2 regions of the Thermoflexus hugenholtzii genome follow, and region 2 is predicted to be linked to the other one. Evidence: riboswitches for the same ligand, from Rfam matches in the RefSeq annotation. Region 2 holds a riboswitch; the other holds the start of a gene.
The links. A riboswitch is a leader RNA that binds a small molecule or an ion and turns the genes downstream of it on or off. The one in region 2 is predicted to bind S-adenosylmethionine.
Positions count from the first base shown of each region.

Region 1 (4,183 bases), 800 kb from region 2:
CCCCGGCGATGGCCAGCGCGAAGGAAACCAGATAGATCGCCCGGGCGGTCTTCCAGGTCTCCGAGAACAGGGGGAGCCGAGCCAGGGCAGGGTAGAGCGGCCCCTGGTAGCCAAGGGAGAACAGCAGCGCCAGCGTGCCCAGGCCGATCAGCGCCCACGTCCGACGAAACCGCAAGGTCCCCAACAGCCCCAGCAGGGCCAGATACAGGGTCACCGATCCCACGTAGCCGCTCTCCACTCGATTTGCCGGAAGCCAGAACTGGTCAGCTCCCCGCCCGTGGAAGAGCGGGCTGAGGAGATCGATGAGCATCGCGGGTGGGAATTCATACCCCCGCCGTTGTTCAAGGGGAACGCCGGCTCGATCCGTCAGGGGGAGCCGCTCCAGACCGGGGAGGAGGGAGGGGGCAGCCAGGGCGATGCCCAGCAGCCCGGCTAAGGCCAGCCGTCCGATTCGGTAGAAGCCCCGAGGCCATCCACCCGCTGCCGCCTGTCCGAGAGCGTAAAGCCCTACAGTGAGCATCCCATACAGCGCCGCCTGACCGTGCCCGGAAAGGAGGAGCAGGGCGATGGGGAGGGCACCGAGGGGGATCCTGCGGGTTCGCCGCGCGGCTTGGTCCACACCGGCCAGTGCCCACGGGAGCCAGGCCATTGCGTCGTTGAACTGAGGGTGGCCCAGGTGGACCACAAATGGGTCCGAGAACATATAAGCGAGGGCGCCGGTGAGGGCTGCGGAGCGTCCCAGCCTCCAGATCGGCGAACGACGCAGATACACATACATCCCGACTCCGGCCAGCCACAGGCTGAAGGCACCGCGCAGCAGCACCCATCCCGGTGGGATCGGGGAAGCCATGAAGAGGGGCCAGTTGAGGGGGTTGAACAAACCATATTGCCCCTCAGAGAAGATGGGGTCCCCTCCCAGCATTCGGGGGTTCCACAGCGGAAGGACGCCGCGTCCCAGCTCTTCGGCCACGAAGGACCAGACCGGATACAGTTGCCCCCACAGATCGCCGCCTCCCTTGGGGAAGCGGTATCCGGCGATCCAGAGGGGCCAGAAGAAGAGGGCCGTCGCGCCGATCAGGAACAGCGCCGGCATCCCGTCCCGGCGGACGGCCCGGAGGATTCCCCTCCAGCGGGCGAGCGTGGACGTTTCATCGGCGATGATCATCAAGGCTCTTGCCACATCCGGCGGCTTGGAGGCTCTTCCTCACATGGGATCCAGGGGATCGGCATCCGGCTGCCGCGCGGGACGAGGATCCACGCGGCCTATGCCCTCGCGCGCTTCCCCGGTCGAGGGCCCGCTAAGGAAGGCGGGCCAGGGCCTGTTCCAGGTCGGCCAGCAAATCGTCCGGGTCCTCGATGCCCAGCGAGAGACGGACCAGGTTGTCCGTGATGCCGATGGCGGACCGCTCCTCGGGGTCCATCTCATAGTAGGACATCAGGGCGGGCTGTTCGATCAGGCTCTCCACCCCGCCCAGGCTGGGCGCGATATACGGGATGCGCAGGGCGTCGATGAAGCGGGAGGTGCCCTCGCGATCCGCAGCGACTTCGAAGGTGACCACCCCCCCGAACCCACGCATCAGGCGGCGGGCGACGGCGTGATCCGGATGGGAGGGCAGCCCCGGATACCAGACCCGGCGGATGCGGGGATGGGCGCTGAGGAACTCGGCCACCCGCATGCCGTTCTCGTTCTGCCGGTGCACCCGCAGGGCCAGGGTCTTTAGGCCCCGCAGGACCAGATAAGCCGCGTGGGGATCCAGGATGCCCCCGATCATCGCCTGCATCTCCCGCAGCCCGGCGATCAGGTCGGCGGATCCTGCCACCACCCCGGCCATCACATCGTTGTGGCCGGAGAGATACTTGGTGGCGCTGTGGATCACGAGGTCGATCCCGTAATCCAGAGGGCGCAGGTTGATGGGGGTGGCGAAGGTGGCGTCCACCACCGTGCGGATGCGGCGCCGACGGGCGATCTCCGCCAGCCGCTCCAGGTCCATCACCCGCAGATACGGGTTGGTCGGGGTCTCCGTGAAGATGAGCCGGGTGTTGGGCCGGATCGCGGCCTCGAGGGCTTCGAAATCCCCGATGGGCACCACCGTGGCCTCCACGCCGAAGCGGCGCAAGAACTGGAGCACGAACTGGCGGGTGCGCCGGTAGGCGTCTTCCGTGACGATCAGGTGGGCTCCGCTGCGCAGGGAGGCGAAGAGGATGGCGGTGACCGCGGCCATGCCGGAGGAGAAGGCTGCCGCGGCCTCCGCCCCTTCCAGGGCAGCCACCCGGGCCTCCAGGGCGGCGACGGTGGGGTTCCCGTAGCGCCCGTAATCCACGCGGCCGCCGGCCGCGCCCCACTGCCGGGCCTCCTGGAAGGCGATCAGGTCCGCCGTGTCCCGGAACGCGTAGGTGGCGGTCTGGACGATGGGCGGGACCACCGCGTGGTAGGGGTTATGGCGCTCCGCGCCGCCATGCACCGCCCGCGTGGATGGGCCGCGGATCTCCAGCGAGGTGGCGCATCCGGTTTCCGTCTGCAGTTCCATCGCCGGCACCTCCTTTATCCGTTGCGGAAGAAGATGATGCGATCCTTCGACCACCTCTGAGACGGATGGGAGGAGCAAGGCGAGGCCTGTAGGGATAACAAAAAGGCCCCTTCTGGGAAAAGGGGCCTCGCGTCAGGCCACCCTTATCTCCCAGAAGCGCGGCGAACGCTTCTGCCGGACTTGGCACCTTACCCGCGCGGCCGTTCGCCGGTCGGCCGCCCGCTACGGCGGGCAGGTTGCCGGGGCTTCATCGGGCCGGGTCCCTCCACCCACTCTGGATAAGAGCGGCACCTATATTCGGTTGTTTGGAATGATTATAGCGAGGACCCTTCGCGGATGCAAATCTCGTCCCTCTGGCCTCATCGCCCTCCGGGCTCCGGAGAGGAAGCCGCGGCGCATAGAAGCCCATGTGGTTGCTGCTCCCGTTCGGCCTCGCTATAATCTTGTAGGATCTCGGCGCTTCGACTTGAAGATCACGGGTCCTCGTCCCTGGAGGAGCGCCGCATCGCAGGCTTCAAGGCGGATCTGTGAGGAGCAAGCGGTGGCGATGGCATGGCCCGGCCCGATGGATTGGGAGCACATGGAGATCACGGAAGCGGATCTGGAGGCGTTGCTGAACCGCTTCCTGGAGGATCCGCTTCCCCGCACCGATGAGGAGCTGGCTCGCATCCTGATCCGGCAGCGCCTGCAGGAGATTGAGGAGCGCCGGCGTGCCGCCCTCGCCGGCACCCGTCCCTTCCGCCCCCGGGATCGCTATGAGGTGGGGGAACGCCTCTTCTTCCCACACATGGGTTTCGCAGTGGGAACGGTAGTGGGGATCCGCGAGGGCCATAACCCCGAGATCGGCCCCTTCAAGGTGATCCAGGTGCGCTTTGAAGAGGACGGGACCGTTCGGGAGTTCGCGGCGGAGTATCCGCTTCCACATCGCCTCAACGATCTGGACGGGTGGCGGGGACCTGATGAGAAGGAGCTGCGCCCGGAGGAGATCTGGGACCGGTGGGGGCAGCGCATCCGGGAGCAGCTGCGGGCGCGGCTGGAGGCCAGCCCGGATTTCGTCCGGGTAGGGGATCACTGGTTCCCTCGGGCCTTGCTGGTGGAGCTCCATGAGGGCCACCTGAATCTGGTGGAGGCGGTCCTCGATGTCCACAACGGAGGGCCTCTCTCGCCGGAGGAGCTCCTGCCGCATCTGGAGCTCCCGGCGGATGTTCCCCTGCCCCTGCGGGTCTTCTCCCTGAACGCGGCCCTCTACCGGGATCCTCGCTTCGATGAGGTGGGCCCAGCAGGTCAGTTCCTGTGGTTCCTGCGGCGGATGGAACCCCCGGAGGTGCAGGAGACGCCGCCCCGCCTGCAGGGTCGACCCTATGGGGGGGACCGCGCGCGCCTCGATGAGGCCCTGCGCCGCATCGCGGCGGAGATCGATGACGAGCTCAGCGATCCGGAAGAGATCCGGCCGGGCCTGGGGGAGGCCGATGAGGTGATCTGGGTCGCTTCGTATCCCCATCTGCGGAGTGGAACGGCCCCTCTCACCCGGCGCACCGGCCAGGTCTTCCCCCTGGGCCGAACCCATCGCATCCGTTTTGAGTTTGAGGATCCGGTCAGCGGCCGACGCTGGCCCGGATGGGTGGTTCGGGAGCGGAAATACGTTTTCGGCCTCA
Region 1 covers NZ_CP076326.1:704,971-709,153, forward strand. Annotated here, with positions in the region: gene KNN16_RS03280 (YfhO family protein) at 1-1,165, opposite strand, end outside; gene KNN16_RS03285 (PLP-dependent aspartate aminotransferase family protein) at 1,299-2,528, opposite strand; SAM riboswitch class I at 2,669-2,813, opposite strand; gene KNN16_RS03290 (hypothetical protein) at 3,070-4,183, shown strand, end outside.
Region 1: it holds a riboswitch for S-adenosylmethionine, as region 2 does, so the genes downstream of both, KNN16_RS03285 (PLP-dependent aspartate aminotransferase family protein) here and KNN16_RS14610 (methionine adenosyltransferase) in region 2, are expected to answer to the same signal.

Region 2 (4,183 bases):
CAGGGGCCAGAGCAGAAAAGCCATCAGCGCCCCGCTCAGGGCGCCCACCTCCCAGCGCCGGGAGATCGTCCACGCCATCCGGAAGGTCGCGGCCACCGCGAGCAGGCCGATCATGCTGGCGGTGAGCCGCAGCGCGTAAGGGGTGGGCCCCAGGATGGCGATGGCGCCGGCCACCAGATAGACGAACAGGGGCTCGCGGCCGTTGTTCTCCGGGAAAAAGATCCGCACCTCCCCCTGCAGCACCCGCAGCGCATCCAGCCCGTAATACGCTTCGTCATACCAGAGCCCATAGGGGATGTGAGGCAGGTCCAGCCAGCGGAGCAGAGCGGCGAGCCAGAGCAGGGCGACCGCTGCCAGCCATCGCATCCGGGTTCGTCGGGGCATCCCGCAAGCTCCACACAGCCAGGAATCGCGCGGAGGATTCCTCCAAAGGGCTGAGCGGGGCATCGGTGCGCCCGCTCAGCCCTTGAAGGCGCCCGTTCTCCGAGCACGAAGGCTCAGAACAGGGAGACCTCGCCGGCGATGATCTTACGGCGGACCTGGTGGATGTTGGAGAGGTGTTCATCCACGATCGCCCGCACGGCCTCCTGGATCCCCGGGGTGAGCGGGCCGGAGCGGACCCGGACGGCGGCGTTGGCGATCAGCGGCTGATCCAGCGGCTTGCCGATCTGGGAGAGCAGATACACGGTGGCTTCCCGGATCTCCGGCAGACGGGCGACGATGTCCCGGGCGATCTCCAGGGCCAGCACGTTGTAGACCTTCCCGACGTGGGAGATGGGGTTCTTGCCCGCGGCGGCCTCCAGGCTGGAGGAGCGGAAGGGGGTGATCAGGCCGGTGATGCGGTTCCCCCGGCCGACGGCGCCATCGTCGCCCATCTCGGCGCTGGTCCCGGTCAGGGTCAGGTAGAAATCCCCCCGCTTGGCGTGATCGGCGGTGTTGACGTCAACCCGGACCGTTCGTCCCTCCAGGGCGGGGAGGCTGGAGACGAAGCGCTGCAGCGCCTCCTGCACCCCCCGCTTGGCTTCTTCATACTCCGCCGCATCGTGCACCCGGGTGGCGATGAAGGGGACGGCCACGGTCAGGATGACCTGGTTCCCCTGGCGCAGCCCCATGACCTTGACGTCCTCGCCGATGGGGAACTGGTTGATCAGCTCGTAGTTGAGATACTGGGCGGCCTGGTAGACCGCCTCCTCCAGGCCGCTGCGGGGCCAGTGGGCGACGCCGAAACTGGTGTCGTTGGCGGTCACCTGATGGACGATGTCGATCAGCTCGCTGGCGCCGCGCCCGGCGAAGCAGTCGATGATCACATGCTTCACCGGATCCAGGTAGCGCATGGTCTCCCGCAGATAGGCCCGGGCGGCCTCGATGGCGATGGTCTCCATCGGGATCGCCTGGCCGTTGTAGTAGGGGGTGCCCCGGCCGGCGATCTGGATGCGGATGGGTTTCAGCAGCTCTCCGCCGCCGAAGCGCACCGAGACCTCTCCGGCGACCAGCTGGACCTTGTCAAAGTTGTGGTGCAACGCGCCGCCCAGGTGCTCCTCGCACCAGCGGGTGTATTCCCGGCTGATGCGCTCGGCAATCCCATCGCACAGGCTGTCCGGGTGCCCGATGCCCTTCCGCTCCACGATCTCCACCGGAAGGTCCTCGATGTAAGGGCCGCCGGCTTCGGAAACCACGATGTTCCGCATCCGGGTCCTCCTTTCATAACGGGTTCAGGGTGCCTGGATCCCACGGAGGAAGGTGCCCGAGGGGCCTTCCTCCGCCTGTTCGCCGCTCGCCGCACCGCACGGCCCCCGCTTCCCCCGACGGGGTGTGAACATAAAAACACCCCGCCGGGAGGAGGGGCGGGGCAAAACAAAAGCCTCTTCTGGGAAGAAGAGGCACATCGCCGCTGCGGGCCACCTCATCTCCCAGACCGAACCGTCTGCCGGATTTGGCACCATCCCCGGGAGCGCTCCGCCGGGGGGCGGCGTGCTCCCCGGTCGGCCCTGATGCTCCACGGGAGGTTGCCGAGGCTTCGTCGGGCCGGGTCCCTCCGCCTCTCTCGATGAGTGCCACGCTCTATTCAGTTGTCCCGGGATGAGGCGTCGTCGCTTTCCACGACGCCATCATCCCTTTTGCGTTTATCTTACCACAGTAAAAGGAAATGTCAACCGTCCGAACCCCAGGATTCTTCCCGCCATCCCGCCATGCCGGGCTTTCCGAGCGAATCGGGTGAGGACGACCCGGCGGGTCACCTTCACCGGCCGGCATACATATCCGGAACCCATCCTCCGGCGCCAGGAGCCGCCCCGGGGCTTTCCGGTGTCCGCACGATGGATGCCGCCACTACTCCCGGGTTGGGGGATGGGCCTCCAGTTCGGCGAAAGCCTCGCGGAGAAGGCTTTCGACATCCGTCGGCCCCTCTCCCTTCTGCAGCCAGAGGAGGAACTCCACGTTGCCCGCCGGCCCCAGCAGCGGCGAGGGGATCAGCCCCCGGGGCCACCAGCCATGCGCCCGGCTCCACTCGATCAGCGTCCGCAACACCCGTTCGTGGACCGCGCGGTCGCGCACCACGCCCCGTTTGACCTCAGCGCGCCCGGCCTCAAACTGAGGCTTGACCAGCACGATGGCGTGGCCCTCCGGGACCAGCCAGCGATGAGCATTGGGAAGGATCAGCCGGACCGAGATGAAGGAGACATCCATGGTCACCAGATGCACGGGCTCCGGCAGTTCCGTGAGATAACGGGCGTTGGTCCGTTCCATCACGATCACCCGCGGATCCTGGCGCAGCCGCATGTCCAGCAGGCCGTAGCCCACATCGATGGCGTAGACCCGAACGGCCCCGTGCTGGAGCAGGCAATCGGTGAAGCCCCCCGTGGAAGCGCCCACATCGGCGCACACCGCCCCCCGCACGGGGACCGGGAAGCGGGCCAGGGCGGCGGCCAGCTTCAGGCCGCCGCGGCTCACGTAAGGGAAAGGCTCGATGATCCGCACCGGCGCGTCCGGCGGCACCAGGGCCCCGGGCTTGTCCACCACCCGATCCCCCACCCGGACCCGGCCGGCGCGGATCAGGCGCTGCGCCCGCTCCCGGCTCTCCGCCAGCCCTCGCTCCACCAGCAGAAGATCCAGACGAACCCGACCCATCGCCCTCTTCCCCTAAACCGGATCCGCGCGTCTTGCCCCCCACAACTTCTCCGGGCAACATGAAAGCGCAGAAATCTCTTCTATGGCGGAGGTTTCATGGGTTTCCCTCTCCGCCCGGAGGGATGGCGGTGGCTGGGCAACGGGCTGATCCTCCTGGGCGTGCTGGTCTGGGTTCCCTTCCTCACAGCGACCGCAGCGGGGGAGGACTGGCCGATCCTCCCCTTCCTGGCGGCGCATCTCGCGGGCGTGCTGGGCGGGTGGCGGCTGCGGGCCCGGGCGGCGGCAATGGAAGGACGTTCCGGCGAGGCGCGGCATGGTTGGCGGCGGCGCTGGCTCAGCCGGGTTCTGATCTATCTGGGCGTGCTGGCCTGGGTCCCCTATTTCTATCAAACCCGGATCCTGGGGCGGGAGCTGGACATCTCCCCCTACCTGGCCGCGCACCTCACCGGGGTCCTCAGCGGGGTCGCCCTGCGGCTCAGCCTCGAGCTCGAGCGGCTCCGGACTCGCCGGTGACCAAGCCCCGCACTCACTCCGGCGCGCGGATCCCGGCCTCCAGAACACGTCCGTCGGTCCACGCCCAGCTCATATGAGGCGTGTTGTGGGCGATGCCGATGCGGCCCTCCCGGTCGATGGCGATCAGCCCGCCCCGCCCATTCACCCGCTCCTCCAGCAGGCGGATGGCGGCGGTCACGGCGCCCGAGGCGGAGAGCCCCAGGGCCATGAAGTCGCAGGCCGTTTTGGCGATCACCACCCGCATCAGGGTCTCCCCCCACCCGGTGGCCACCGCCGCTCCGCTGTGATCGTCGGCGTAAGCGCCGCAGCCGATGAGGGCCGAATCCCCCACCCGGCCCGGCCATTTGTTCGACATGCCGCCGGTGGAGACCGCGGCGGCGAGGCGGCCAGCGGCATCCATGGCTGCTGCCCCGACGGTGTCCATCGGCTCGGACAGGGCCCGCGCCAGGACCTCCCGGAGATCCACGGGTCCGTCCGCCCGGAGCAGCGCCCCGCCCACAGCGTCCCGAGGGGCAGCGAGCTCGGCGTCATCGGCCATGGGCAG
Region 2 covers NZ_CP076326.1:3,218,357-3,222,539, reverse strand. Annotated here, with positions in the region: gene KNN16_RS14615 (glycosyltransferase family 39 protein) at 1-384, opposite strand, end outside; gene KNN16_RS14610 (methionine adenosyltransferase) at 498-1,688, opposite strand; SAM riboswitch class I at 1,901-2,054, opposite strand; gene KNN16_RS14605 (TlyA family RNA methyltransferase) at 2,329-3,126, opposite strand; gene KNN16_RS14600 (hypothetical protein) at 3,223-3,639, shown strand; gene KNN16_RS14595 (isoaspartyl peptidase/L-asparaginase family protein) at 3,653-4,183, opposite strand, start outside.